Linked DNA regions of Phyllobacterium zundukense. The protein of the gene in region 1 interacts with the protein of each later gene in a pairwise test. Links are inferred from orthologs where the notes say so. Each region holds a gene or a part of one and is shown on either strand. Other genes may lie near its edges.

What was found.
Region 2: the proteins of N8E88_RS12680 (region 1) and gltA interact in binary tests that used the Escherichia coli proteins (3 or more experiments, as listed by UniProt). The link is inferred for Phyllobacterium zundukense from one-to-one orthologs.

The regions. Positions count from the first base shown.
Region 1 is NZ_CP104973.1:45,274-60,768, reverse strand. The notes cover bases 7,663-10,557. They hold N8E88_RS12680 (lipid kinase), read left to right. Parts: upstream 7,663-8,621; coding sequence 8,622-9,494; downstream 9,495-10,557. Other genes in these bases: N8E88_RS12675 (CBS domain-containing protein), read right to left, coding at 9,600-10,031; N8E88_RS12685 (exopolysaccharide biosynthesis protein), read left to right, coding at 7,733-8,359. Outside these bases: N8E88_RS12725 (cytochrome c), read left to right, coding at 1-535; N8E88_RS12720 (hypothetical protein), read left to right, coding at 586-753; N8E88_RS12715 (TetR/AcrR family transcriptional regulator), read right to left, coding at 854-1,498; N8E88_RS12710 (TRAP transporter small permease), read left to right, coding at 1,792-2,367; N8E88_RS12705 (TRAP transporter large permease), read left to right, coding at 2,364-3,644; N8E88_RS12700 (TRAP transporter substrate-binding protein), read left to right, coding at 3,719-4,735; N8E88_RS12695 (shikimate dehydrogenase), read left to right, coding at 4,823-5,683; N8E88_RS12690 (bifunctional sugar phosphate isomerase/epimerase/4-hydroxyphenylpyruvate dioxygenase family protein), read left to right, coding at 5,717-7,606; N8E88_RS12665 (hypothetical protein), read left to right, coding at 10,853-11,551; N8E88_RS12660 (DUF1236 domain-containing protein), read right to left, coding at 11,805-12,092; N8E88_RS12655 (DUF1236 domain-containing protein), read left to right, coding at 12,431-12,826; N8E88_RS12650 (DUF1236 domain-containing protein), read left to right, coding at 12,893-13,597; N8E88_RS12645 (hypothetical protein), read right to left, coding at 13,853-14,545; N8E88_RS12640 (LysR family transcriptional regulator), read right to left, coding at 14,769-15,495. UniProt on the Escherichia coli protein: In vitro phosphorylates phosphatidylglycerol but not diacylglycerol; the in vivo substrate is unknown.
Region 2 is NZ_CP104973.1:3,102,887-3,118,330, reverse strand. What follows is about bases 3,565-6,408. They hold gltA (citrate synthase), read right to left. Parts: upstream 5,711-6,408; coding sequence 4,418-5,710; downstream 3,565-4,417. Other genes in these bases: gltX (glutamate--tRNA ligase), read right to left, coding at 5,855-6,408; lpxB (lipid-A-disaccharide synthase), read left to right, coding at 3,565-4,368. In the rest of the region: lpxD (UDP-3-O-(3-hydroxymyristoyl)glucosamine N-acyltransferase), read left to right, coding at 1-999; 3-hydroxyacyl-ACP dehydratase FabZ, read left to right, coding at 992-1,477; lpxA (acyl-ACP--UDP-N-acetylglucosamine O-acyltransferase), read left to right, coding at 1,486-2,313; N8E88_RS27605 (LpxI family protein), read left to right, coding at 2,297-3,193; more of lpxB, read left to right, coding at 3,190-3,564; more of gltX, read right to left, coding at 6,409-7,282; N8E88_RS27585 (hypothetical protein), read left to right, coding at 7,396-8,022; N8E88_RS27580 (ComEC/Rec2 family competence protein), read left to right, coding at 8,007-9,875; N8E88_RS27570 (substrate-binding domain-containing protein), read right to left, coding at 10,711-11,739; N8E88_RS27565 (ABC transporter substrate-binding protein), read left to right, coding at 12,062-13,324; N8E88_RS27560 (carbohydrate ABC transporter permease), read left to right, coding at 13,417-14,367; N8E88_RS27555 (carbohydrate ABC transporter permease), read left to right, coding at 14,367-15,197; N8E88_RS27550 (ABC transporter ATP-binding protein), read left to right, coding at 15,210-15,444.

The DNA.
Region 1 (15,495 bases):
CGCGGTCTGCGCGATGCTCGGTCCCGTCCCCTCGATGGGCTCGGACGCGATCCCGGAGGTGGTCAAGGCGCGTCAGGAGGCAATGAAGGCCATGGCCAATGCGGGTAAGAAAATCGCCGGAATGTTTGAAGGCAAGCTTCCTTATGATGCCCCGGCCTTCAAACGATGGGCAGAAACGATAAAAGCACATTCCGGCGCTGCGCTGATGGCGGAATTTCCTGCCGCGTCGTTCGGCCCGCCCTCGGCAGCAAAATACGAGATAGACCCGTCGCGCGACGAATTCGATGCCCTGGCCCGGAAGGTCGCCTCATTTGCGTCGGTCATCTCGGCCGCAGCAGACCAGGCACCGGACGACATCACGCCGCAGATGCGCATGGGAGCGGGCATGTCCACCATCGGCAGCAGCCTGCTGGGTAAGCGTAAGGTTGCGGCAGGTGAAGAAGATATCTCGAAACTTCCCGCCGAACACGCCTTTCATCTGATGCTGCAGGAATGCTCTGCCTGCCACGCCAAGTTCAGGGAGGAAATCCACTAGGCTTGGCACGGTGCTGTCGAATGCAACAACCAGTGTAGGGAAAACCGTCAATGTTCGTCCAACCGATCGATTACATTCTCGTTGTCTGGTTTATTTTGGCCGCGTTGAGCACAGCCTACGCGGCCCGTGACCAGTTCTGGAACAATCCAGAGCCTGCGATGATGAAGTGGGGCTTCATTCTGGTCAAGCTCTATCTCGGACCGGTAGGCCGCGATTGACGCCCGGCAGCGAAGCTTGCCGGCGGTGCAAAGTTATCAAGATGGTTGGTGAAATGACAAGCTGGTTTGATGCATCAAACCAGCTGTCGCCAGGCACGAACTACTCGGACGTCTTCAGGTAACCGAGCACTGCGTCCGCGATCATGTTGCGATGACGCTCCATGGTCTCAGGTTTTGAAAGATCGCGCCGAAATATTGTTCCGAATGTGTAGCGGTTTGAAACGCGGAAGAAGCAAAACGCGCTAATCATCATATGCACGTCAATCGGGTCGGCGTTTCGCCGGAAAACATTATCTCGTATGCCGCGCTTCAGGATTCCGGCAATGGTTTCGATTACGGAGACATTCAGATCGCGGATTGCCTCGGATCGGAGCATATGGGCCGCGTGATGAATATTCTCGATACTGACCAATCGAACGAAATCCGGATTGGCCTCATCATGATTGAACGTGGTTGAGATCAATGTTCGCAACGCCGCTTCCGGCGGTAGGTTCGTAAGTTCCAAATCCGCTTCAAGTGTCCGGATTTTTCGGTACGATCGTTCTAACACGGCGAGGTACAGACCCTCTTTGCTGCCGAAATAATAATAGATCATGCGTTTGGAAGTTCGGGTGCGTTCCGCGATGGCATCGACGCGGGCTCCGGCAAGACCATGCGTTGAAAACTCCTCCGTCGCCACGACGAGGATATCCTCCTGCGTTCTCTGCGGATCGTTCTTTCTTGCACTCGCCGAACTGTCGGTCAATTCGAGTCCCATCGCATCAAGCTGTTGAATGTAAGAGTGAAAATCCAGGACGTGTGAATATTCGCTCCCCGAATACCTGTCTCGGCGTCTACGAAGTCATATTCACCTTCAATCGATCTTTCAATAGAAGCGCTTGACATTCGAACTGGTTAGTACATTTTAAGGCAATATGCAATTTGGCCTGTGCTGGAGGAGCGCAGATCATGCGGACATGGTGTCGGGGTTTTCAGACGACGCATGCCCTTCGCATGTAGAAAAAGACTGTCCTGAACAGTTCACTCGCGGAGGAGCGAATGGCGCGCATAATCGAATTCTGCTTTCTCATGCTGAAGGTTGCGATTGCACTGTTGCTGGCGGGCATGGTGGTACTGGTTTTCGGCAATGTCGTCCTGCGCTACGCGTTCAATCAGGGCATCACTTACTCCGAAGAACTCGCGCGGCTGTTTTTCGTATGGCTGACATTCCTCGGCGCTGTTGTCGCCATGCATGAACATGGTCATTTGGGCGTCGATTCTGTTATCCGGCGTTTACCGCCAAATACTGCCAAGGCGGCCGTTTTGGCCGGTCATTTCCTTATGCTGGTAGCTACATGGTTATTGATCACCGGCAGCTGGGATCAGACACTCATCAACTTGCATGTCAAAGCGCCTGCGACCGGTATTTCCATGGCATTCTTTTATGGTGCGGGCCTCGCGTTCGGGGTTCCCGCATTCTTGATTCTTCTTTGGGATGCCTTTTGCGTCGCGACAGGCCGCATCGATCTGGCGACTGCCGAGCTTGTCCGCGACTCCGAAGAGCAGATCGCTGACGATGACCATTCAAGCACGGGGCTGGTCCGTCCTGTCAATACGCTGGGGAGCCAGCGATGACGGTAGCAATCTTCCTTGGTGCACTGCTTGGGCCCATGGCGCTGGGCGTGCCGATCGCCTTCGCCCTGATCGTCAGCGGCGTCGCGCTCATGATGTATCTCGGCATGTTCGACGCCCAGATCGTTGCGCAAAATGTGTTGAACGGCGCGGACAGCTTTCCATTGATGGCGGTCCCGTTCTTCATGCTTGCTGGCGAAGTAATGAACACCGGGGGCCTGTCACGGCGCATCGTCGCTCTGGCCATGTCTCTGGTCGGTCATATCCGCGGCGGCCTGGGTTTCGTGGCGATCTTTGCCGCTTGCGTGCTGTCGAGCCTTTCAGGATCTGCCGTGGCTGATGCGGCCGCGCTGGGCACGCTGCTATTGCCGATGATGCTGAAATCGGGCCATGACCCGGCGCGAGCAGGTGGACTGCTTGCCTCGGCGTCGATCATTGGACCGATCATCCCGCCTTCGATTGGTTTCATCCTCTATGGCGTCGTCGGCGGCGTGTCGATTACCAAGCTGTTTCTTGCCGGAATATTTCCCGGTCTCTTGATCGCCATGGCGCTTTGCATCACGTGGCTGATTGTTGCAAGCAAGGAGCAATTCAGCCTGCCCCCACGACAATCCGGAGCGGTCCGGTTCAAGGCATTCATTGACAGCATCTGGGCTCTCATGCTGCCGCTTATCATCATCGTCGGGTTGAAATTCGGTGTGTTCACGCCCACCGAAGCAGGAGTGGTCGCGGCCGTTTATTCGCTCTTCGTCGCCATGGTGATCTATCGCGAATTGCCGCCAGCAAAACTTTTCCACGTTTTCGTCGCCGCTGCGAAGATTACGGCTGTCGTCATGTTCCTGGTCGCGGCGGCAGCGGTTTCCGCGTGGCTGATCACTGTGGCCGACGTGCCGGGTGATCTCGCCGCTCTGATCGAACCATTGATGGGCAATCAGACATTGCTACTCCTCGCCATCATGGTTCTCGTGGTGCTCGTCGGTACCGCAATGGATATGACGCCGACCATTCTCATCATGACGCCTGTGCTCATGCCCATTATCAAACAGGCGGGGATCGATCCCGTGTATTTCGGCGTCCTTTTCATCATCAACAACTCGATCGGCCTCATCACGCCGCCGGTCGGCACCGTGCTCAATGTCATCTGCGGAATATCGAAACTTTCGATGGAAGAGCTGATGAAGGGCGTCATGCCATTTCTCATCGCTGAACTCATCGTGCTGCTCCTGCTTGTCCTGTTTCCGCAACTGGTAATGGTGCCGGTGAGCTGGCTGGGACATTGAAGAGCAGGTGGGACGTGACGAAAAGAATTCAACCGGCCGTGGGGAGAGACACCGGCCAACATTGGGAGGAAAAAATGCTCAATAAATTGATGAACGTCCTTGTAGGAGTGGCACTGCCGCTCGCACTGTTGGCGACTGGCCCGGCCATGGCCGAGGTTCGTGAGCATCAGCTCAAATTTGCATCGGCCAACAACAAGGGCCACCCGCAGGTCATGGGCATGGAGAAGTTCGCCGATCTCGTGAAGGAAAAGAGCAGCGGCAAGATTACCGTAAAGCTTTTCCCGGGAGGCGTGCTGGGCGGAGACGTTCAGACAGTTTCCGCCCTTCAGGGCGGGGTGATCGAAATGACAGTACTGAACGCCGGGATATTGGCCGGCAACGTCAAGCAGTTCGGCGCGGTCGATCTGCCCTTCCTGTTCAACAGCGGTGAAGAGGCAGACAAGGTCATGGACGGTCCGTTCGGCACGAGCCTCATCAAATTGCTGCCGGATACGGGCCTTGTCGGGCTTGCCTATTGGGAACTCGGTTTTCGAAATCTGACCAACAACCGGCATCCGGTAGCAAAGCTGGAAGATATCAAGGGTTTGAAAATCCGTACTATCCAGTCGCCAATCCCCATCGAGCTCTTCAACAGTCTCGGCGCGAATGCGGTGCCCATGCCATATACCGAACTCTATACCGCGCTCGAAACAGGAACGGTGGACGGCCAGGAAAATCCTGCGGCGAATATCGTGAACGCGAAATTCTATGAAGTCCAAAAGTACATGACGATTACGCGCCACCAGTACAATCCGCAGATCGTGCTGATCAGCAAGAAGTTCTGGGACGGGCTGAATGATGAAGAAAAGGCCGTACTGCAATCGGCCGCAGACGAAGCGCGCGATTATCAGCGAAAGGTTTCGCGTCAGCAGGACGCGGCATCGATCGACGAGATCAGGAAGACCGGGATGGAAGTCACTGAACTCAGCCCGGAGGAAACACAGAAACTTCGTGATGCGGTCAAGCCGATGATCGACAAGTTCAGTGCGGACATTGGCGCAGAAACCGTGACGGAACTCTTCAAGCAACTGAACGCAGCACGCGGCCAGTAGGGCTACAAGTCAGCCCGCGCTCCGCAGCGGGCTGACTTACTCGATAGTCCAAGGTCGCGCCGAGCTCGAATGAGCGGAATGGAAATGATGAGCGAGACATTGTTGAAGCCGATAAAGGCAGGGCTCATTGGGGCAGGCATCCAGGCTTCGCTCACGCCCGCCATGCACATGAAAGAAGGCAGGGCTCAGGGGCTCTCCTACGAATATGACCTGATTGACCTCAATCAGCTCGGTGCATCGATCGACGATCTTCCTCGGCTGCTTTCTGAAGCTGAGGAACGCGGCTTTTCAGGTCTCAATATCACCCATCCCTGCAAGCAGGCGGTCATGCCTCACCTCGATGAACTTTCCGCCGATGCCAGATCGATCGGTGCCGTAAATACAGTGGTTCTCAAGGATGGACGGCGCTACGGCCACAATACCGATTGGTGGGGCTTTGCGCAGAGCTTCCGTCGAGGCCTTCCCGGGGTCGACACGTCGTTTGTGGTTCAGCTCGGCGCGGGAGGTGCTGGGGTCGCAACCGGATATGCAGCTTTGTCGCTGGGCGCGGCGAAGCTTGCCGTATTTGATCGCGAACGACAGCGCGCCATTGCGTTGAGCAGGTCAATGCAGGAGATCTTTCCCGACGCGCAGATCACCGCTGGAGGTGACCTTATGGAAGCGATGCAGCGAGCGTCCGGATTGATCCATGCCACACCTACTGGAATGTCTGGATATCCTGGCTTGCCATTACCGGCGGATTTGCTCGATCGACGCCATTGGGTAGCCGAAATTGTCTACTTTCCCCTCGAGACGGAATTGCTGAGGCAGGCGCGCCAGCGCGGCTGTCCAACACTCGATGGCGGGGGTATGGCAGTGTTCCAGGCTGTCGGAGCCTTTCAGCTTTTTACCGGCCTGCAGCCTGATGCGAACCGGATGCTCGACCATTTCAAGACCATGACCGTGTAGAACGCTTTCCTTCATAGACGTAAGGACCCGGCAATGAAGACGTCAATTGCAACAGTTTCAATCAGTGGCGATCTCCCTGAAAAGCTGGATGCGATCGCAAAGGCAGGTTTCAGCGGCGTTGAGATTTTCGAGAACGACTTTCTGGCTTTCGATGCAAATCCGCGTGATGTCGGCAGGATGGTCAGGGATCACGGGCTGGCGATCACTCTGTTTCAGCCCTTTCGCGATTTCGAAGGAATGCCCGAACCACATCGATCCCGTGCATTCGATCGGGCGGAACGCAAGTTCGATGTGATGCAGGAATTGGGAACGGACCTCGTGCTCGTCTGTTCGAACGTATCGCCAATTGCGTTGGGTGGATTGGATCGTGCTGCGGATGACTTTCGCGAGCTTGGCGAACGCGCAAAAAAACGCGGACTACGCGTTGGATACGAAGCGCTCGCCTGGGGACGGCACATCAATGATCATCGAGATGCGTGGGAAATCGTTCGCCGTGCTGACCACACCAATGTCGGGCTGATCCTGGACAGTTTTCATACGCTGGCGCGAAAGATCGATGTCAATTCGATCCGCTCTATCCCTAAGGAGAAGATATTAATTGTTCAGCTTGCTGATGCCCCGCTGATCGATATGGATCTTCTGTACTGGAGCCGCCACTACCGCAACATGCCCGGGGAGGGAGATCTTCCGGTCGTGGACTTCATGCGAGCGGTCGCTGCAACCGGCTATGATGGATTTCTGTCCCTGGAAATCTTCAATGATCAGTTTCGCGGGGGCTCGCCCCGTTCGATAGCGCTGGATGGCCATCGATCGCTCATCTATCTCGGCGACCAGATACAACGGCTTGAACCCGACGTGGCGATGACGCTGCCAAGGATGCCGGACCGCATTCAGGTCGATGGTGTGGCATTTGTTGAATTTTCTGCCAGCGAGGAGGAGGCCGAACAACTCGGCGGGCTTTTGCGCGCACTGGGTTTCCACGTCGCTGGCCAGCACAAAACGAAGCTGGTGACACTTTACCGGCAAGGTGGCATCAATCTTGTCATCAACACCGAGCATGAAGGATTTGCTCACTCCTCGTATCTTGTCCATGGCACATCGGCCTACGCGATCGGTCTTGAGGTAGATGATGCTAAAGCGACAGCGGAGCGTGCACGCGCTCTTATAGCAGAGCCTTTCGAGCAAACCGTCGGACCGGGCGAGCTGACGATTCCGGCGATCCGCGGGGTCGGTGGGGGCATTATCTATTTTATCGATCAGAAGTCTGATCTCAAAAATATATGGGAGATCGAGTTCAACATCATTGCCGGCGCAGAGCCGTGGGATGGTGTAGGCCTCCGGCGCGTTGACCATGTCGCCCAGACCATGAAGTACGACGAGATGCTGACTTGGGTCCTATTCTACACCTCGATCTTCAAGGCGCATAAAACGCCGATGGTCGACATCGTCGACCCCGCAGGCATCGTGCGCAGTCAGGTGATTGAAAACGATGACGGCCGGTTCCGCCTGACACTTAACGGTGCGGAAAATCGCACTACCCTTGCGGGACATTTCATCACCGAAAATTTCGGATCCGGCGTCCAGCATCTGGCGTTTGAGACCAATGACATCTTTGCGACAGCGTCTGCGCTCCATGAGAATGGCTTTACGCCACTCCAGATCTCTTCCAACTACTACGATGATCTGGAAGCCCGGTTTGGGCTCGATATAGAACTTTCCGACAGGCTGAGGTCGGCAAACATCCTTTATGACCGTGATGAAAACGGTGAATATTTTCAGCTGTACAGCCCGAATTACGGCGAGGGTTTCTTTTTTGAAGTCGTTCAACGCAACGGCTATCGAGGTTACGGTGCCTCCAACTCAATCTTCAGAATCGCTGCACAAAAGCGCCATTTAAGGCCGAAGGGCATGCCGCGGGTTTGACCAAAATCCAGCAAGCGCCAGCCGCTTATATGGCCCCACAAGAGGCGCATGTCGCAACGCCGCCCATTTTCCAGTGTTAGCTGCTAGAAGTGATTCAACCGATCGTACCAGGACGAGAGCGGCAATATGACAGATGAACGGGTGGACCCCAGACCTCCAGGTGCGACCTCAACACACCTGAAAAATGTGGTTGAGCGGGCCGAAAGCATGGGGAGCATTACCATTGAGGAGATGATGACCGTGATGGGAAGCTCAAGCATCGCGTTCTCGATCCTTATTCTCTCTTTGCCAGCGCTGACACCGCTGCCCGGGCCGTTCGGGATGGTCTTCGGCAGCTGTCTCGCTCTTATCTCTTTACAGATAGCCGCCGGGGCTGAGCATCTGCAGCTTCCGCGCTTCATCCGCAAACGCAGGCTCTCCGCCGCAACGGTCACCCTAACGGTGCGCTATACCGCTCCAATGATTGCACAGGTAGAGAGAGTGCTGCGCCCTGACAGGCTGAGCGCGCTGACCGGACGCAAAGCTCAGATGCTGCTCGGCATTCCCATTTTTTTTCTGGCCATCGCCATCGCGCTGCCGATTCCATTTGGCAATATCCTGCCTGTCCTCGCGCTGGTCATCATTGCGGCGGCATTGCTCGAACGGGATGGGCTGGCGACGCTCATCGGCGTAGGCGTTGCCGTTCTCGCACTGGGTACCACGGCAGGACTGATCTATGGCGTCGTTTCGGCAACGGACCTGCTCGTTGGTTGACGGTTGCTTGTTGTTTGGTACGAATTCTGGCGGCGCCGTGCGATCGCCGGGCAATGGTGGCAGGACTGAATACAGTTCGATGCGGGGTAATGCAGACAATCCCCCGAGTTGCTTGCTCATGGCTGCACCTGAAATCATCGTGTTGATGTTGAATGGCTATGCTGCACTGCACATATAGGGGTGATGATATCTGTCCTGTTGATCCAACGCATCTCCATGCCGATCCGCCTTTATCTGAAACCTTTAAGCTCCGGGGAGTGGCATGACCGCTAACAGTGCACTCCTTCTGGTCAATCCGAACTCGCGGCGGGGCAAGGAAAGCCTTCCTGTTGTCCGCCAACATTTATCACGAGCGGGTATCGTATATCTCGAACTTCCCCCAGAAAACAAGGAATCGCCTTCGACTGCGATAGTCCGCCTAGCAGATCAGGTGAACAGCGTTATCGTTGGTGGCGGCGACGGTAGTTTGAACTCCGCTGCAAAAGGGCTGCTCGACACGGGGCTACCGCTCGGTGTCCTGCCGTTGGGAACAGCGAACGATTTTGCGCGAACCATGGGTTTACCATTGGACCTAGCGACCGCCATCGACGTCATTGCCAAGGGCAAGACTGCACCGATTGATCTTGGCGAAGCCAACGGTCACCCGTTTTTTAATGTCGCCAGCATCGGCTTCAGCGCCGATCTGGCAATGTCGCTTACCGAGAAAGCGAAGAAGCGCTGGGGCAAGCTGGGATACGGGCTGGTGGCTGCCAGGCTCCTCGCAAGCTCACGGCTTTTTACCGCCACACTGGATCATGACGGAAGAACCGAGGAGCTGCGAACCTTGCAGTTAGCAGTTGGTAACGGTCGTTTTTATGGTGGCGGCATGACTGTTCAGGCCGATGCCACCGCCACCGATGGAATGCTCGACTTCTATAGCCTGGAAGTTGATCATTGGTGGAAGCTCCTGAGACTCCTTCCGAGCTTGCGAAAGGGGACGCATGGTGATTGGGACGACGTTCGAGCGTTTTCCACCAAGGACCTTACAATCCATACAAGCAAACCCCGTGCCGTGAACCTGGATGGCGAATTGAAGACCGAGACGCCGGTAAGGTTTAAAATCCGTGAGAACGCGGTGCCAGTCTTCGTTCCCTGATCTCGGGAGATCGGAAGAATCCTGAACCCCGATACCGTGGAGCGTCATGGCATTGATACCATAGCCTGACCGTTTGATCTGTAAATGAGCGGCTCAACGAACAAGCTAGATCGTCTGGCTGTGCTCTCCGCCTGGACGTGATATCCCGCTCAGCGCCTCGCCGGCCTGGCCATCGCCTGTCAGTGCGATATCAGCCAACGACAGGATGCCAACCAAGCGCTTGTCGCGGTTGATGACGGGCAGACGGCGGACCTGAATACCGGCCATGTTTTCGCTAACCTCGTCAATCTCTTGGTCATCATAACAATATTGAACATTAGAGGTCATGACCTCTGAGACCTTGGCATCGGGGCCTTTGCCTTCGGCAATACCGCGAATGGCAATATCCCGATCGGTAATCATGCCAACGAGGCGATCATTTTCACCAACTGGCAATGCTCCAATATCAAGACCTGCCATGATCTTGGCCACAAACTGGATTGCTTCATCTGGATTAGCTACGCGGACATCCCGCGTCATTGCTTCACTCACTTTCATTTCTGCCTCCTATGCTTGGAACTTTATACGGATGGGCGACCGGTTTCTCCTTTTTCGGATCGGGTCACCTCGACTTTTTCTGCCGACAACCAAAAGGCACGCAAATCTGCTGGTCAGGCGGCCTGGACGTTGTCGACCTGATCACGCGATAAATGGTTCGATAGCACCATGAAAACCGCCCGGATTGCACCTTCGGGTCGACCGGTCGCGTATCGACCAGCCACTGCGCGATATCCGTTACAAAGCTCTCAAGCTTATCCTCGGTTGGTTGCTTCGCCGGGGTGAACTGGTCGTAGTAGGTGCCGCGCACCAATAATGGCAGCTCGGCGCTCAGATGGGCAGAGAGTTCGACGGGAAGCCGATCTCTCAACTTGTGCAGCACTCCCGATAGAACCCTCCAGGCGAGTTTTCGGTCCGGACCGATGACGTTCGTGATCTCGTCAAGCCAGATATTTGTCGTTTGAAGCGTCTTGTCAAAAACGTCCAGTCCCGTCGCGCTCATGGCGAACCTCCTGTCTGTTTTTATCGCGGGATATTCACGTAACCGCGAAAACAAGGATTTGTTCCGCGTTGATTGCCCTCGAACGCGAGGAACGAGAAAATGCGCCCGGCAGTGCAATCAGAGGCGCACCGGGCTCGCGCACTGCCCATCGCCCATTCGAACATGCTGTCCGTGCCGCCCGGAGCGATAAAAGGTGCCTCTGTAGCAGAAAACGCGTCAGCCCGACGTCCTGGCGCGCCATCAGATTGACAGATTTATGACAGTTTTATGAACATCAGACGAATCCGAGAACGAACCAATGATGAGCCGAGAGAATCAAGTGTTTGTCACTGCGCTTTGCGCAATCACGTTTCTGCTGTTCGTCATAGGCTTGTCCACACCGGCTCTACTGGTCGAAGACGGGCTGGTGGAAGATTTAAGTGCCACGGGTTTTGCCATTGCCGCGCTACTCGCGCTGAATACAGCTCTTCTCAAGAATGTCTCCTTGACCTTCACGCAGAGGGGCCTCTTGATCGGGACAAGCGTGCTGTCTTTGGTGCTCTTCCTCAGCGAGATTAGTTTTGGTGCTCGCATCTTCCATGTCCAGATGCCGAAGATGAGAGGTGGTGGAGAGTTCGACGGCGGGCACGACATAGCCATTCTTGTCTTTCGTGTGATCAGAGATGCGGGATTCGCGGGCATCGTCATTGCCCTCATTGGTGCGGCAATTCTTCTGGCCGTTGCTGTCGCGCTTCTGTTCCGGTTTCGGCAGGAGGTGGGGGCGATGGTGCGGTATATCATTTCGCGAACGTTCGAGTTCCGCCTCCTATTGGCGCTCTGCTTGCTCGCGAGCGCAGTGGTCCTCGATCTCATACCGTCGTACAAAGCAGCGACCCTGGAAGAAGTTCTGGAATTTGCCGCAAGCGGCGTTTTGATTTTGGCCGTTGTCGGACTTTTTTGGCGTAAACGCCCAAGCGGTGTTGGGCGGGCCGTCAAAACCAAGAATACGATTCGTCCGCACTGGCCCCGGCAGCTTTAGCCGGCGGTCTGCCGCTACAGTCACATGAGGTCGAAGATTTTTCGCTAAACAATGACGGCCGAACCGGAATGATCTATGGCCCGACCGTCTGAAGTCAGAGGCGGGGTTATAAGTCCGAGAAACGCCGCTCCCGCTCAAATGGCGCGTCTTTCATATGTGGCTTGGCCGCTCCTCTCCCGGAGATCACGCGGCCAAGCCACGGCTGACACCAAGGATCAGCCATTCCACCACCAGAACACACTCTGACGGCAACTTACTTCGACATGTAAACGACCTTGCGGTCCTTCATTGTCACGATAACCGGTTGCTTATCCACATAGATGTAACCGTAGTCCGGATTATCGGGGATCGGCACCAGCTTGACGTCCTCCGGCACAGCGGTGCCAATTGCAACATCACCTTCTACGACGACAGGATCGGTCGGATGCGCGATAACATATTCGCGGGCCGGCTGCGGAACATCAACGACAACTGCATCCTGAGCGTAGACGCTACCAGACATCGCAAGCATCACGGCTGTGGCAAGCAAAATCCGTCTCATCGTTACTCTCCTTTGTGAAATCGTTCCCTTCCGTTGCCACAACTTGCGGCCTTGAGGTTTGTTCCGCCGGCTGCCCTTTGTCAAAAGATTTCAGACCTTTGCCATGTCTCCATCAGACTTTCGTCCGATGCTCAATCGGCCCAAGTCCTCGGCTTCATCAGACTGAAGCCCAAATTCGGAACAGCGCCACCTGCGATGACGTTTGCCTTTCAGCTTTGCCGTCCACGTAGGACGAGCCAAGGCGGCGGACAGCAAAGCCGGACAAAGACGATGTTGTCTCTTCTCCCGGTATGCCCGGGAGGCTCCGCCTTGGCTCTGATTGTTGAAAGGAATTGGTTATGAACAAGAAATTGATCGTAGCTGGGGCATTGGTGCTTGGTTTTGCAACCGCTGCCTCTGCGCAGGAAGGCACAGTCAACGGCGCCGCGGGTGGTGCTGTGACGGGGGCGATTGTTGGTGGCCCCGTCGGCGCTGCGGTCGGCGGCGTTGCCGGTGCAGTCGTTGGTACCGTGCTCGCTCCACCGCCGCGCAGAGTGGTTTCATATGTGGAACAACAGCCGATCCCGGAGAGTGAGGTGGTTGTTAAACAGAAAGTGGTTGTCGGCAAGCCATTGCCCAACAGGGTCAAGATAATGCGTATCCCGCAAGATCCGAAATACGCCTACGCAGTGGTCAACCATCAACGTGTGATCGTCGATCCTTCGAACAGGACCGTGGTTCGCGTCGTTGACTAACAGAGAAAGTGGAAGAGCGCTCGGGGGGCGTTCTTCCACACAAATTAAACGAGAGGAGATAATCCCATGAAGAATATCATTCTGAAAAGTGCCCTCGTCCTCGCGCTTGGCGTTGCGCCCGGAGCAGGACTTGCACAAACCGAAATGCTGAAGAAGAAACCAGCCCAGCAGACTGAAGGCCAAACGCAGATGCCGGCGGAAACGGGGACTCAGGAACCGGGTGCAACAACCAAGTCCCAGACCGAGGGCCAGGCTGGCACTCAGATGAAGAAGAGCCAGCAAACGGAGGGACAGGCACAAGCTCCCGCCGGTCAGGACACGAAGAGTGAGCAGACTCAGGACAAGGCACAGGCCCCTGCAGATCAAGGAACGGAACAACAGGGCGCTGCCAGCAAGGAACAGACACAGGAGCAAACTGGCACGACCACTACAGAAGGCACAGCCAAGACCAAGCCAGCGCCGGACGATGATACGGCCAAGACGTCAAGCCAGCCGTCCAACGAAACGACAGGCAGCGTCAATGTGACGGCCGAGCAGAAGACGGAAATCAAGCAGGTCATAACCGAAACGAAAGCTGAGCCGGTTCGCGACGTCAACTTCGAAGTGAACATCGGCGTGGCGGTGCCGCGAACGATCGAGCTGCAACCGTTGCCGCCACGCATCGTCAAGCTTGTGCCCAGATATGAAGGCTATCGCTATTTCTTGCTGGCGGACGGCAGGATCGTCATCGTCGATCCAGACTCGCTGGAGATCGTCGTCATTATCGCGTGATAGCATCAAACGAAGTTAAATCGGGGACGGCTGCCGTCGTGAGCCGTCCCTTTTTTGCGCGTTGCTCTGGCGAACGTCGCCAAGGCGGTCATTGGCAAGGCGCTGATGACGGATCCAGAAATCCTGCAGATGGACGAACCGAGCCGGGGCATCGATATCGGCGCCAAGGCGATTTTCAACGAGCTGAGGCCACGGAAGAAGCCGTGGTCGCCGCATCGATTCGGCGGAATTGGCGTGTCAATTCACAGTCGAAGGTTAGAACTGCCCTCGCTCAGCGCCACTCAGCATATGATCCGCCAGGCTGTAGCAGTGGCTCGCCTGATAGGCGTTCCGGCCCCGGTTCATGTGCGTCAGGTTGAATGCCCGGATGGCCCGCAGCGCACGGGGCGCCGCGAGGAATTTGTCGATCGAGGAGCAGCCGCGAACCTTGATGGCGAAAATATCCTCGCCGCGGGGGAAGAAATAGCCGACGTCTTCCGGCGTCATGACACAGCGCTCGAGAAACGCTTGGTCCACCCGGCCCTGATCGAGTGAATGGTCGGTGGTGAAGTCGGAAAGGTGCACCAGGAATAGCGCGCGGATGCCCCCGCCGTCGGCATAGAGCGAGAAGAGCTCCATCCAGCTCGCATTGACGCGCACGAGCGCCTTGCCCGGAGTCGACGGCAGACAGGAAACCGACCAGTAATATCGCTCGGTCTGGCGCGGGATCGGGATGCAGTCGCGGCCGTAGCGCCGGAGAATCTCCAGGACCTCGTGCGCCTGCGGCCGGGTTAGCAGCTTCTCAAACCGCGCAACGTATCTGAGACGCAGTTCCAGGGACTCCGGGCGCTCGTCGGCGTCGCGCAGGATGGTCTTGCCGTGCATCCAGTCGCGCTGCTGCTGGAGATCCAGGAATCGGCGCAGACCGGTGGTTTTTGGGCGGCGATTAGCGCTCACTTCGGATACCATGTCTGTTGATTCCACCGAGAACTGCCCCGGCATTTCCGCCGGGAATTGACCCGCCTTCATGTATGTTCTGGTCTGGCGTGGTGGTCAAGGAAGTTGTGTTTCAGGTTTCGAGGATGTGGCAGTGATGGGTTGCCCATGCGTCAGCTGCCAAAAAACCGACAAGGCTTCTTGCTGGGCATTCGTCATACCCTTCGTGTTCCGGACACCATAGTCGCTGCACCACTCAGACAGGAGCAGGTTCGCAATACTCGATCAGCAGTTCGGTGAGGACCCGTATCTTCCTTGCTGGATGCTGACCTGGCGGGCGGATGACATATGCACCTGCCGGGGGTGGTGGATAACGCTTCATGACAGGCAAGAGCGCGCCGGAGGCTATATACTCATGGGTGAGGCAATCGGGCAGGTAAGCGATTCCGAGTCCTGCTGCCGCGGCGGCGACCAGAGCAGCGCCGTTGTCAGCTTTGAACCGCCCCTGCGGACGAACCGTGATGATCTTGTCGCCATCCATGAGTTGCCAGGCTTCAGTGCCCTGCATGAGGGCCTCATGAGTGACGAGCTCCTCCGGAGTTTCGGGCGACCCATGCGCCTCGATGTAGTCCGGGCTCGCGACGAACTTCCCATAGATCGGTCCGACGCGTCTTGCGATCAGGTTGGAGTCCTGAAGATAGCCTACCCGTATCGCACAATCGTAACCCTCTGTGATGAGATCGACGAAGCGATCACTGTAGCAGGTGTGGATTTGCAGCCGGGGATGGCGTCGCGCCATTTCCGCAAGAATTGGAGCGAAGTGGCTCTGCCCGAAAGAAAGCGGCACAGCAACTCGCAAGCGTCCGCGAAGGTCACCGGCGGGCAGGATCGTTTCCTTGGCCACGTCGATCTCGGCGCAGACTCGTGCTGCATAGTCTCGGAACGTGGCCCCGGCTTCTGTGAGAGCAGCGCCGCGGGTCGTT
Region 2 (15,444 bases), 3.1 Mb from region 1 along the record:
GGTCTGACCAATGGCGTTCTTGTGGATACTTCGTTGGCAGGTCGGCCGGTCACCCGTTTGGCTTCGCTTTCGGATGCAGGACCCGATGCGCTGGTATTTATCGAAAGCAAGAAGCATGCTCTGGATCTCGGTAACCTGAAGGCTGCCGGCATATTGTGCACCGATGAAATCAAGGCAAACGTTCCTAAGAACGTCGCCATCATCGTAACCCGTCATCCGCAGCAGGATTTTGCTGCCATTGGCCGCGCGCTCTATCCCAATGCTGTCAATGCACATTTGTGGAGCGGACAGACCGGTATATCGACCCACGCGATTGTCCATCCGTCCGCAGAGATTGAAACTGATGTTACGATTGAGCCAGGTGCCATCATCGGCAGCAATGTTTCCATCGGTTCCGGCACTGTGATCGCCGCCAATGTCGTCATCGGCAATGGCTGCAAGATTGGTCGCGATTGCTATATCGCTCCGAATTGCTCGGTTCAGTACGCATTTTTGGGTAATCGCGTCCTGCTGCATCCGGGTGTAAGAATTGGCCAGGATGGCTTTGGGTATGTGCCTGGCAGGGCAGGTCTCGACAAGATGCCGCAGCTCGGCCGCGTTATTATTCAGGACAATGTCGAAATCGGTGCCAACACAACGGTCGATCGTGGTGCTCTGGCTGACACGACAATCGGTGAAGGCACGAAAATCGATAATCTCGTGCAAATTGCCCATAATGTGCGTATAGGGCGGCATTGCGTTATTGCTGCGCAATGCGGCATCTCGGGCAGTGTGGTCCTTGGTGACATGACGATGCTCGGCGGAAGCGTCGGGATCAAGGATCACGTCAACATAGGTTCACGCGTCGAGATCGCCGCAGCGAGCGGCGTAATGAACGATATACCGGACGGCGAGAGGTGGGCCGGCGCGCCTGCTCAGCCGTTCAAGCAGTGGTTCCGTGAAATCGCGAGCGTGCGTGCGATGACTCGAACCAAGAAGGAGAGCAGTTCAGATGAGTGACAATGTGAAAGTGGAGAGCCTCGGAGTTGCGGATATCCAGAAACTTCTGGCGAATCTGCCACATCGTTATCCATTTCTGCTGATCGATCGCATCGTCGATATCGACCGTGACGTATCGGCCACCGGCATCAAGAATGTCAGCATCAACGAGCCGCATTTTGCCGGTCATTTTCCCGAGCTGCCGATCATGCCGGGTGTTTTGATCATCGAAGCCATGGCCCAGACTGCCGGCGCGATCGTTCTCTTCCACAATGGCAGCGGCAAGCCGGGCAAGGTCTTCTTCATGACCATCGATAATGCCAAGTTCCGCAAGCCTGTCGTTCCGGGCGACCAACTGAAGCTGCGGGTGACGAAGCTGAAGCAGCGCGGCATCCTCCACAAATACGCTTGTATCGCCGAAGTTGACGGCGTGAAGGTTGCCGAAGCGGAAGTTGCCGCCATGGTCGGCTTTCCCGATGAAGACGAGTCCGGAGTCTGAACCCTTTTATGTCTCGCATTCATCAGACGTCTATTATCGAGCAGGGTGCAAAAATCGGAGACAGGGTATCTGTCGGACCATTTTGTCACATCGGATCTGAAGCCGTCATTGGCGATGACGTCGAACTTATCAGCCACGTCGTCATCATGGGGCCAACGACGCTTGGCGGCGGTTCGAAGGTCTATCCCAATGCTGTGCTTGGCGGTGACCCGCAGAATACCAAACACAAGGGCGGCTATACGACACTCGTCGTCGGCAAGAACTGCGTGATCCGCGAAGGCGTGACCATGCATCGCGGTACGGATGGCAGCCGTGGCATTACCACGATCGGCGATAATTGCATGTTCCTGGCTTATGCGCATGTCGCGCATGACTGCGTGATTGGCGACAATGTCACATTCTCCAACAATGTGATGATCGGCGGGCACGTCACCATCGGCAATAATGTCATTATCGGGGGAGGTGCGGGCATTCATCAGTTCGTACGTGTCGGGCATCATGCCTTCATTGGCGGTCTTGCTGCCTTGGCAAGCGATCTCGTTCCCTACGGTATGGCTATCGGCAACCACGCCTATCTCGGCGGGCTGAATATCATCGGAATGAAACGATCAGGGATGGCGCGTCCGGAAATCCACAAGCTGCGTCATGCCGTCCGCATGCTGTTCGACCGTACGAAATCGATCAAGAGCCGCGCAGATGATGTGCGCGTGGCATTCCCGGATTCGGCCGCCGTAGCCGACCTGGTCGATTTCATCACCGCTGATACCAAGCGCGCCTATTGTACGCCGCCACTCGATTCCGCAATCGAGATCAGTGACAGTGACGACAACAGCTAAAACACCGCCATCGACAGCTTTGCACCCGCCGATAGCGGGACGGACCGCGATTGTCGCCGGCAATGGCCAGCTTCCAGTCGCGGTGGCGACAAGTCTGCGGAAGCTTGGCGGCAATCCTTTGATTGTTGCGATCAAAGGCGAGGCAGAACCTGAGCTCTACGCGGGTGAGCACGCCGAGATTTCCATTGTCGAGCTCGGCGGCCTTGTGAAGATCCTGAGGGCCGAAGGCATATCCAATGTTGTCCTTGCCGGCGGAATTCGTCACAGACCGGAGTTCCGCGCCGCGCTCCGACCGGGAAACGGCAATCTCGTTGCGCTCTATCGTTTCCTGCGGGCGTTCCGGCTGGGCGATGACGGCCTGTTGCGCGCTGTCATCGCGACGATCGAATCCTATGGTTTTCGCGTTCTCGGCGCCCACGAAATCGTTCCCGACATCCTTGCGCCAGCTCCCGGCACGTTGACGCGCAAGCGTGCCGACCAGGAGAGTGTCGCCAATATGAATGCGGCGCGGCAGGCTGCAATTATGATCGGCTCGCTTGATATCGGCCAAGCCGCAATCGCCATCGGCCGGCGAGTCATAGCGCTGGAAGGTGTCGAAGGCACCGATGCCATGCTGCAACGCGTGGCGGAGCTGCGACATGCCAAGCGTATCAATCGCAAGGGTGGCGTTCTGGTCAAATGCGCCAAGCCGCAACAGGAAGTGCGCGCTGACCTGCCGGCTATCGGTGTCAGTACCGTGGAGAATGCTGTCAAGGCGGGACTCAAGGGCATCGCCATCGAGGCGCGACGCACACTGATCCTCGGCTATGGCGAAACTGTTGCCGCTGCCGACAAAGCCGGACTATTCATCGAGACCTTTGAGCAGGAATCCTCCTCATGACCGACCCGACAAGACCCTTGCGCCTTGCCGTTGTCACGGGGGAAGAGTCCGGGGATTTGCTGGGCGCCGATCTGGTTCAAGCGCTGCGCCGGCAATATGCAGGCGAGGTGACGCTCACCGGTGTCGGCGGGGAACATCTTGCCGCACTCGGGCTCGACAGCTTGTTCGATCAGCATGAAATCGCGCTTGTCGGCCTTAGTGCGATTGTTCAAAAGCTGCCGCAGCTTCTGCGCCGGATCTCGCAGCTTTCGACGGCAATCGTCGCAGCGAAGCCAGATTGTCTGGTGATCATCGACAGCCCTGATTTTACCCATCGCGTCGCGCGCAAGGTGAGGGCGGCTGACCCTTCAATCCCTATCATCAATTACATCAGTCCTTCAGTGTGGGCCTGGCGGCCGGAACGTGCCAAGGCAATGCGCGCTTATATCGACCATGTGTTGGCGATCCTGCCGTTTGAGGTACAGGCCCTGAAGGATCTGAATGGCCCGCCTGCGACCTATGTCGGACATAGATTGGTATCACATGCGCCGTTGCTCGAAGCCGCAAAACAAAATCGTGCGCGCGACGCTAGTCTCGGTGATCGGGCAGAGAAGAATCTTGTTGTGCTGCCGGGTTCTCGGCGCTCCGAAATCATCAGTCTTGCGGAACCATTTGGCGAGACCATCGATCTTTTGGCAAACCGTGGCAATCGCATCAACGTCGTTCTGCCAACCCTGCCGAAGGTCGAGCCGCTTGTCTGGCAATTGACTGCAAGCTGGAAAGTACAGCCTCGCATTGTTGTTGGTGAAGCGGAGAGATTGAAGGCCTTTGCCGAGGCCGACGCGGCGCTTGCCGCCTCCGGAACCGTTTCGCTGGAACTGGCGCTGGCGCGTATTCCCACAGTCCTTTCCTACAAGCCGGACTGGCTGGCGCGGACATTTATTGCGCCAAGGATCAAGGTATGGAGTGCGGCGCTTCCAAATATCATCGCAGACGAGCCGGTTGTTCCGGAATATTTCAATATTTTTGTCCGACCCGGCCCTATTGCCCGTCAAATCGAGCAATTGCTGGTTCCAGGTCACCGGCGCGCCGCACAGCTTGAAAGTTTCGACAAGGTTGCGAAGCTGATGCAGACTGAGCGTCCCGCCGGGGAAATTGCCGCAGAAAAAGTGCTGGAATTTGCTACACACAAATGACCAATAAAAAGGCGCCGGATGGGCGCCTTTTTTGACCATATGATGGTGACTATTTGCGATCTTCGACACTTACATAATCGCGTGGCGTTGCACCTGTATAAAGCTGGCGCGGGCGGCCAATCTTCTGATGCGGGTCTTCGATCATTTCTTTCCACTGGGCAATCCAGCCGACGGTGCGCGCAACAGCGAACAGCACCGTAAACATGGTGGTGGGGAAGCCAAGCGCCTTCAATGTGATACCGGAATAAAAGTCGACGTTTGGATAAAGCTTCTTTTCGATGAAATATTCATCGGTTAGCGCAATACGCTCAAGTTCCATGGCAACGTCAAGTAGCGGGTCATCCTTGATGCCGAGTTCGGCGAGCACTTCGCGCGTTGTCTGCTGCATGATTTTCGCGCGCGGATCGTAGTTCTTGTAGACGCGATGACCAAAGCCCATCAGGCGGAACGGATCGTTCTTGTCCTTGGCGCGATTGATGAACTCGGGAATGCGATCCATGGTGCCGATTTCACCGAGCATCTGCAGCGCTGCTTCATTGGCACCGCCATGAGCCGGACCCCAGAGGCAGGCAATGCCCGCTGCAATACAAGCGAATGGGTTAGCGCCCGACGAACCCGCCAGACGAACTGTGGACGTCGATGCATTCTGCTCGTGATCGGCGTGCAGGATGAAAATGCGATCCATTGCGCGTGCAAGAACCGGATTTGGCACGTAGTCCTCACAGGGAACAGCGAAGCACATGTGAAGGAAGTTCGTCGCGAAATCGAGATTGTTCTTCGGGTAAACGAAAGGCTGACCGATATGATATTTATAAGCCATCGCGGCAAGGGTCGGGATTTTCGCGATCATACGGATCGAAGCGACCATGCGCTGATGCGGATCGGAAATGTCCGTCGAGTCGTGATAGAACGCGGACAGGGCGCCGACGCAGCCGACCATGACGGCCATTGGATGCGCATCGCGGCGGAAACCACTGAAGAAGCGCGACATCTGCTCGTGCACCATAGTGTGCCGGGTTACGCGGAAGTCAAAGTCCGCCTTCTGGCTCTTTGTCGGCAATTCGCCGTAGAGCAACAGATAGCAGGCTTCAAGAAAATCGCCGTGTTCGGCCAGCTGTTCGATCGGGTAACCGCGATGCAGCAAGATGCCTTCGTCGCCATCGATATAGGTGATCTGCGACTCGCAAGCAGCGGTGGATGTGAACCCCGGATCATACGTGAAGGCGCCGGTGTTCTTATATAATGTCCCAATGTCCACGACATCCGGTCCAATGGTCCCCTTTTTAATAGGTAAGGAGAATTCGTGACCATTCAGGTCGATGTTGACGCTGTTTTCAGACATTGCCGTTCCTTTCTTGCTTCGACTTGCGCTGATCCAGCGCAAAAGCATCTACCTCGAATGAGGCCACAATCTTATCTTGTCAGGCACGACACCGTACTCGAAAGGCACGATGTTGCAATGCAAAAATGAGCTCAAATTTACGTGCTATTGCCCTTTTGCCTGATCCTCTATGCGGCCAAGGGACTCTTCTCTTCCCAAGACTGCCAATACATCGAAAACACCCGGAGACGTTGCTCTTCCCGTCAAAGCGGCTCGCAAAGGTTGTGCGATTTTACCCAGCTTCAGACCGGTTTTTTCCGCATACGCCCGCACTGCAGCATCCAGCGGTTCAGCGCTCCATTCATCAACCGCGGCAAGGTCCGGAAGTACGCCGAAAAGAATGCTCCGGCCCTCCTCGTTAAGCAAGCCGTACGCTTTTTCATCAAGCGCAAGCGGCCGCTTTGCGAAAAGATATTTTGCGCTATCTGCGAGCTCGACCAATGTCTTCGCACGCTCCTTCAGACCCGGCATCGCGGCGAGCAATTGCTTTTTCGTGTTGTCATCCAATCGCGACAGCATCTCGGCGCCACCCTCGATTTCCGGCAATATATCGATCATGGCCTTGACCAGGTCTGCATCGTCGGAGATGCGCATGTAGTGGCCATTGATTGCCTCGAGCTTCTGGAAATCGAAGCGCGATGCGCCCCGGTTGATATCCGAGATTTCAAACCATTGGATCATCTGTTCATCGGACATGATCTCGTCGTCACCATGGCTCCAGCCGAGACGAACAAGATAGTTGCGTAGCGCTGCCGGCAGGTAGCCCATGGCGCGATAGGCTTCCACTCCAAGCGCTCCATGCCGCTTCGACAATTTTGCGCCATCGGCACCATGAATGAGCGGAGTGTGACCCATGACCGGCACTTCCCAACCCATCGCATCGTAGATCACCGTCTGCCGCGCCGCATTGGTCAAATGATCGTCGCCACGGATGATATGGGTGACGCCCATGTCATGGTCGTCTACTACGACAGCGTGCATGTAGGTCGGATTGCCGTCAGAGCGCAAAATGATGAAATCGTCGAGGTCCTTGTTGGGGAACCTGACGTCGCCCTGAACCTGGTCGCGAACGAGTGTTTCACCCGCCTGAGGCGCCTTGATGCGGATGACCGGCTTAATGCCTTCAAGCGCTTCCTTGGGATCGCGATCCCGCCAGCGGCCGTCATAACGCGGCGGACGGCCTTCCGCACGGGCTTTCTCGCGCATTTCCTCAAGCTCGACCTGTGAAGCATAGCAATAATAGGCCCTACCCCTGCTGACGAGCTCCTCTGCAACTTCGCGATGGCGCGGTGCGCGCTCATATTGCGACACAGCATCGCCATCCCAATCAAGACCCAGCCACTTTAGACCGTCGAGAATGGCAGTTACGGCTGCTTCCGAAGAGCGTTCCCGATCGGTGTCCTCGATGCGCAGTAACATCTTGCCGCCCGTATGCTTGGCATAAAGCCAGTTGAACAGGGCAGTGCGGGCCCCGCCGATATGCAGATAACCGGTCGGAGAGGGTGCGAAACGGGTGACAACAGAAGATGACATAAGTTCTCCAGCAGATGCCCGGCGTATTAGCCGAACGTCCAATCGAATTGATCTGGCGTTCATGTAGCATAGCACCGCTGCTGTGCAAGGGCACTTGCAGAACCGGAAAGCAAATGGAAGGTCCTGCTACCAGAACAAAGACCAGGGAACAGCAGTTTTTTCTCCGTCCCGACAGCGGCGGTGACTATGAAATCGCGACTCAAACGCGGACCAGTGATCTAGTCGTTGAAAAAGAAAGCTGGCCCGCCAAGTTACGTGGACTTGGCAATTCTGCACGAGCTCAACTTCAGGCCCTGCCTCTCACGATTCCCAAAGCATTCAACTGCGAGGTCGATCGCGGTACGCTGTTTCTGTTCTTACCTGTCTTTGCGGGTGTCGGTGCGATTTTCTATTTTAATGCGGCTGTCGAACCGAGGCTCAGTGCCATCCTTTCGGGCATGACTTTTCTCGTCGGTTGTCATGCCTTGGCGCAGGCGCGACCCGTGATGCGGCTTGTTCTTCTATTCGCGATCGCACTTGTGGCCGGCATGCTATTTGGCAAAGTCGAAACGATCCGGGCCGGAACCCGAATGCTCGGCTCGGAAGTCACGGTGCGGATGTCGGGCCGTGTAAAAGCGATGTCGCGAGATGCCAAGGGCGGGTGGCGTCTTACAGTGGATGTGATGTCCACAGTACGACCGGCACTAAAATGCGGTCCAACCGCGTGGTTGTTTCGGCGAGATCAGTGCCCCGCAACCTGAAGGTCGGCGATGGTCTCAAAGGCCTCGTCCACCTGCGACCGCAGTCAGGCCCGATGCGGCCGGGTAATTATGATTTCGCCTTCTATAACTACTACAGGGGTGTCGGCGCGAGTGGATTTGTGCTGGGAAAGCTCGAAACACTGCCTGTGGCTTCGGACACAGGACCAGTTGCTACAATCTTGCTGGCGATTGCAAATATCAGGCAGCAACTCACCCAGCGCATTCTACGCAATATCAGAGGCGAACCGGGTGACATCGCTGCCTCGCTGATCACCGGCCAGCGCGATGGTATCAGCGACGCCACCAACAGCGCTTTCCGCTTGAGCGGACTTTCACATATCCTGTCGATCTCCGGCTTCCACATGGCACTGGTAGCGGCAACGATCATCGGCTCGCTACGCGCGATCATGGCATTTTTCCCCGGTTTTTCGGCGCGGTTTCCCGTGAAGAAACTCTCGGCGGTGATCGCCTTGGTGGGCTCCGCATTCTATTTGCTGCTGTCGGGCTCAGACGTCGCGGCCCAGCGCAGCTTCGTCATGCTCGCTGTGATACTCCTGGCTGTGACTGTTGACCGGGCGGCTATATCGATGCGCAATCTCGCTATTGCGGCGTTGATCACCACGGCGATATCACCGCACGAAATCCTTGGTCCAAGCTTTCAGATGTCGTATTCGGCAACTGCCGCCTTGATTGCATTTTATAGCTGGTGGTCCCGGCGTCAGGGAAGACTTGCCTTCCAGAAAGGTGCGTCCAATCATTTGGTTTTAGCGTTGCCGATCAAGGCCGTGAACCACATAGGCACTATTGCCATGACATCAGTGGTAGCCGGGACCGCGAGCTCAATCTTTGCGGCTTATCATTTCAACAATACGGCGCCATTCGGCCTTATCGGTAACGCTCTCGCGCTGCCGGTCATTTCAGTGTTTGTCATGCCATTTGCCGTGCTCGGTTTGCTGGCCATGCCATTCGATCTGGATTGGCTACCGTTTACAGTCATGGGACGGGGCATCGAGGTCGTCATTGCGCTTGCAAAAATGGTCGCGTCGCGCTCTCCCAGCGGCAATTTAGGCCTTATGCCGCAAGGTACTTTGATCCTGATGAGCATTGGCCTTGTGATGTTGCTGTGCCTATCGACGCGTCTGCGGCTGTGCGGCATACCCTTATTGTTAGGCGCGGCGTTTATGATGATGCGAGCGCAGGAGCCGCAGATCATTGTTTCAGAGGACGGAAAACTGGTCGCACTGCGTACAGATGACAGCAATCTGGCGGTCAATCGAGCATCCGGCAGCGCGTTCACTCTAAACAATTGGCAGCAGGGCTATGGCATAAACGAGGTGGTAAAACCGTCGAAGGCCGGCGCACCTTCTAAAGAAATGCAGTTTGAGTGTGTTGAAAAAGTTTGCACTGCACGCGAGCCGGGAGGGTTGATAATCGCCTATACGGACGAGGCTGGACGGAGGCAAGCTGCGTGCGGCGAGGGAGATATTGTTATCCTGGCGTATTCGACCGGAACCGCGATATGCGAGGATAAGAACATACTCGTACTAACCAAGCGCGATCTCGCGTTGCACGGTACCGCAGAGATTAGCCTGAATTCACACGAACCTGTTCGGCTACCTTCCACAGACCGCGAAAATGGTTCGCAAGCATTCCTCGCCGAGGCAAACTCTTCTCGCGCCCGTCGCCTTCAGTCCGTCATCATCAATTATGCCGTAGGACCACCGGTCCGTCCATGGAACGCTTATCGAATGTATTCGCGTGCCGCGCGCAACATCGAGGATTACAAATCCCGTAAACGTGTCAATGCCGCCCGGAATCAGACGTCGGGCTGCGAAAAGCCCGGCGATTGTTAGTATCGTCTTATAAGACCGACAAGCTTACCCTGAACCTGAACGCGATCCGGGCCGAAAATCCGCGTCTCATAGGCTGGATTTGCCGCTTCGAGGGCAATCGACGCTCCTTTACGGCGGAAGCGCTTGAGCGTTGCCTCTTCGTCATCGACCAGTGCGACAACGATCTCGCCCGGATTGGCAGTATCACCGCGCTTGATCACGACAGTATCCCCATCGAAAATCCCGGCCTCGATCATCGAGATCGCCTTTGACTTCAAGCGCGTAATGTTCGCCGCTCCCTATCATGTCCGGGGGCAGGCCGATCATATGGGTCTGGTTCTGGATAGCGGAAATCGGCACACCAGCGGCAATGCGGCCCATGACCGGGATGCTGACGACCGTCGACGCGCTTATATCGTCGGAGGAACGCGCTTGTGGCCGGGCGGGGGCGACATTTCTGCCAAGGCTTCCCTCGATGACACTCGGCGAGAATTTCCGTTGAGCGTTGAGGCCGGGAGCGATGGAGTCCGGCAGGCGCAAAACTTCCAGCGCTCTTGCACGGTTTGCAAGCCGGCGAATGAAGCCGCGCTCTTCCAGGGCAGTGATCAACCGGTGTATGCCGGATTTCGAGGCCAGATCCAATGCATCCTTCATCTCGTCGAACGAAGGCGGGATGCCTGTCTCCTTCAAACGCTCGTGGATGAAGAGCAGAAGTTCATGTTGTTTACGCGTGAGCATCGGCGATCCTTTGCGTGGAATCGGAAAAAACAAAACCAGAACAAACACTATCTGTTCCAGTTGTGTTCCACAAGGATTAATATGTGGTGTATGGAAGCCGAGAAACGCGGGTCAGCTGTTACTTAGCCGGAATAACCGGCGGGCCACTCGATTGGCGCAGAATCAGTTCAACCGGCCAAACTTCGTGGATGGTTTCTGGTGGCTCGCCATCGAGCAAGCGGACAAGCATTTCTGCAATCCGCGTACCTGCCGCTCTTATCGAAGAACGTGTCGTCGTCATCGCCGGAACCATGTTGCTGGCATTGAGATAGGGAAAGACGTCATCATGGGCGATGATCGAAACTTCCTTGCCAAGCTGGTAGCCCTTGGCGCGGATCGCCCGGGAGACGCCCAATGCGGTCATCATCGATCCTGCGAGAATGGCGGTTGGATGAGGCTGCAAGGACAGGAAACGCTGGGTTTCGCGAAAACCGATCTCGTCGGAAAAACAGTCGTGCACGATAAAATGCGGGTCGATCGAAATACCGCGTTCCGTTAGCGCATCACGATAACCCTCCTCGCGATGCTCCGAGAAGGTGAATCCCTTAAGGCCATCGATCATGGCAATATGCTTGTGGCCAAGATCGAGAAGATGTGACGTTGCCTGATAGAAGGCACCCTTATTGTCGATATCCAGCCAGGCGTGCGGCGCGTCTATGTTTGTCCGCCCATGAAGCACAAACGGAAATTGGGCTTCCGTAAGCACAGCAACGCGCTCATCGACAAGGGAAGGATGTGAGACAATCATCGCGTCGACGCGCTTGCTGGAGATCAGACGTCTATAGGCGGAAATCTCGTCATTGTTGATCAGAGGGGTGATCAGAAAATCGATTTCGTCACGCGAGAGGCGCTCCGCCAGGCCTGACAAGAACTCGCTGGTATGCGGGCCGAAACGTTCGCTGCTGTGGATCGGCACGACAATTCCAATCGCGCCGACACGCCCCATCGCCAGGCGGCGCGCATTGGCGTTGGCGCTATAACCAAACTTGAGAGCCGCCTTGTTGACCCGCTCCCGTGTCGCCTCGTTGACCTCCGGATAGCCATTGAGCGCGCGGCTGACCGTCGTTTGCGAGAGCCCAAGTTGTTCGGCCAGTTCCTTGAGTTTCATATCAGACGATCCAAGCGTGCAAATTTCATTTAATCAGAGGGGCATGCACATACCTTATCATAGCGCAATTTCGAAGCGCTTTGAAAGTAATTTCAACCCAAGATGGATACAGGTAGAAATAGACAGGCTTCATTCTCTGGATTTTTGCGGACATCTCATATTCCAACTTGACAGTAAGACCTGCCTTTGTCACCCTTTGTCCAAAGCGCTTTGGATTGATATTTTGCATCAATGCTTCAAAGTGTTCGAGGAGGAGTTTTCATAAATTGGAACGGCGCACCACCAGTACGCGTTGTTCCACTTGGATTTACGGGAGGAAATCATGAGAGCGAAATCAATTTTTGTCAGCCTTTTGGCTACCACGCTTATCTGCTCGGGCGCGTTCGCCGCCGACCTGTCGATCGCCTCGGGTGATACCGGCAACGGGCGCGAGTTCCTGCGCAAGCAGCTCGACCGTTTCGAAAAGGAAACGGGTAATAAAGTCAAAATTGTCGCGATGCCCGCAAACAGCTCCGATCAGTTTGGCCAGTACAGGCTGTGGCTTGCTGCAGGGAATACGGACATCGATGTCTACCGCACGGATGTGATCTGGGCGCCGCAATTGGCCGACCAGTTTCTTGATCTGACAGAGGCCATGAAGGATGTCGTCGATCAACACTTTCCATCAATGATCCAAAGCCAGACGGTTGATGGCAAACTCGTTGCCATGCCGATGTATACAGATGCGCCCGCCTTCTACTACCGCAAGGATCTGCTGGAGAAATACAAGAAGCCGGTTCCCAAAACCTGGGATGAGATGGCTGCGACTGCCAAGGAAATCCAGGAGGGCGAGCGCAAGGCTGGCAACAAGGCCATGTATGGCTATGTTTTCCAGGGTAACGCCTATGAGGGCCTGACTTGCAACGCGCTCGAATGGATCAAATCTTCGGGAGGCGGCCAGATCATAGAGTCCGACGGCACGATCTCGATCAACAATCCCGAAGCGGTTACTGCAGTAGACCGGGCAAAGGGGTGGATCGATACGATCGCGCCAAAAGGCGTCCTGGCCTATACGGAAGAGGAGAGCCGCGGCGTCTGGCAGACGGGGAATGCCGTCTTCATGCGCAACTGGCCTTATGCCTACGCGCTGGGTAATGGCCCCGACAGCGCGATCAAAGGCAAATTCGACGTGACGACCCTCCCGAGCTCGAAAGAGGGGCAAAGTTCCGCAGCGACATTGGGCGGCTGGAATCTCGCGATCTCGAAATATACAAAATCACCCGAGGAAGCGATCAAACTGGTCAGATTCCTTGCTGCGCCTGAACAACAGAAGGAACGGGCGATCGAAATCGCCAATTTGCCTACGCTGAAGGCTCTCTATGACGATAAGGATATCGCCGCGGCTCAACCGGTAATCACGAACTGGAAGCCGGTATTCGAGACGTCCGTGCCTCGTCCATCCGCACCCACGAAGGTCAAATACAATGAAGTGTCGTCCCTGTTCTGGAGCGCGGTTCACGATACGTTGTCCGGTAACGGAACTGCTGCCGATAATCTTGAGCTTCTGGAAGCCAAGCTGACGGAACTTCAGGGAGGTAGCTGGTAGCCTGCCAGTCAACGGCATGGTGCGAAGGATTTACGTCATTCGCACAGATAGGCTGATCGACCCTGAATGCAATCATCACGGGCGGAAATTTGATGACAGCGTCTCCCACTGTGCGTTCGGAACTCTTGCGTCAGCGCTCGCGCTCCGCGCGATTGTTTCTTCTTCCCATGATTTTGGCTTTGGCGGTTGTTGCAGGCTGGCCGCTGATCCGTACGATTTATTTTTCCTTTACTGATGCCTCGCTGACCAACATCGATGCGGCCAAGTGGGTGGGTTTCAAGAATTATCTTTCGTGGATACAGCTCAAAAGCGGGCGGACGATTTATTCCGGACTGCTGGTCGATCCGGCCTGGTGGAACGCTGTGTGGAACACGGTTCGCTTCAGCGTTATCTCGGTGTCACTCGAGGCCATTTTTGGAATGATCATAGCGCTCGTCCTTAATGCCGAATTCAAGGGCAGGGGCCTTGTGCGTGCGGCAATACTGATCCCTTGGGCGATCCCGACCATCGTGTCGGCGCGCATGTGGGGATGGATGCTGAATGATCAGTTCGGCATCCTCAACGACCTCTTTATGCGCGTGGGGCTGATCGACCATCCGATTGCCTGGACCGCAAGTTCCGATACCGCAATGATCGCCGTGCTGATCGTCGATGTGTGGAAAACGACACCGTTCATGGCGCTTTTGATCCTTGCGGGCCTGCAGATGATCCCCGGCGATATTTATGAAGCGGCGCGTATTGATGGTGCTCATCCCGTCAAACAATTCTTTCGGATCACGTTGCCGCTGGTGAAGCCAGCGCTCATGGTGGCGATCATTTTCCGGCTGCTCGACGCCATGCGGATCTTCGACCTGATCTATGTGCTGACGCCAAACAGTGCCCAGACCAAGACCATGTCGGTTCTGGCGCGCGAAAATCTGATCGACTTCGATAAATTCGCCTACGGCTCGGCCCAGTCGACGCTGTTATTTCTGGTTATAGCGCTCATGACTATTCTGGCGATCTGGATCGGCCGTGTGAAGCTGGACGGAGGAGAGCGCTGATGCCGATGTCCATCATCAAGAACACAGCGTTCTATGCGCTTGTCGCTGTGATCGTTGTTTGCGCAGTTTTCCCGTTTTACTACGCGATCATCACAAGTTTTAGAACCGGTAGTGCGATTTTCACGATCGAATATTGGCCGACTTCATTCTCCGTAGCGAATTATGTGAACGTTATCGCTTCGGGAAGTTTTGCCCGCAACCTGTTGAATTCCATCATTGTATCGGCATGCGTCGTGACCCTCTCCCTGCTGATGGCGGTGACGGCGGCTTTTGCTTTGTCCAGGGTTCGATTTCGCGGGCGCTCATTGTTACTCTTGACGATTCTGTCAGTTTCCATGTTCCCGCAGATAGCCGTTCTCGCAGGTCTGTTCGAAATCATCCGGCTTCTGGGTCTCTATAACACACTCGGCGGGCTGATCTTTTCCTACATGATCTTCACGCTGCCATTCACCGTATGGGTACTGACGACGTTCATGCGTGACCTGCCGGTCGAGATCGAAGAGGCCGCGATCATCGACGGCGCTACGCCCTGGGTGATCATAACAAGGGTGTTTCTGCCTCTAATGTGGCCTGCACTGGTAACGACGGGGTTGCTTGCCTTCATAGCGGCCTGGAACGAGTTCCTTTTTGCGTTGACCTTCACATCCTCGACGGAAACCCGCACGGTGCCGGTCACCATCGCCCTCTTTACCGGCTCAAGTGCGCACGAGGTACCGTGGGGGATCGTCATGGCAGCCTCGGTGATCGTCACGGTGCCGTTGGTCGTCCTCGTCCTCATCTTTCAACGCAAGATTATTTCCGGCCTCACGGCTGGCGGTGTCAAAGGCTAAGGAGTGCTTCAAATGACCACTATTCGAATGCAAGATCTCCGAAAATCCTTTGGTACATATGATGTCATCAAGGGTGTGGACCTCGAAATCGAGCCCGGCGAGTTCATGGTTTTTGTAGGCCCGTCGGGTTGCGGAAAATCGACGCTGCTGCGGCTTATCGCCGGGCTTGAGGAGATCACCGCAGGGACGCTCGCTTTCGATGAGACGATCGTCAACAGCCTAACGCCTTCCCAGCGCGGCATCGCCA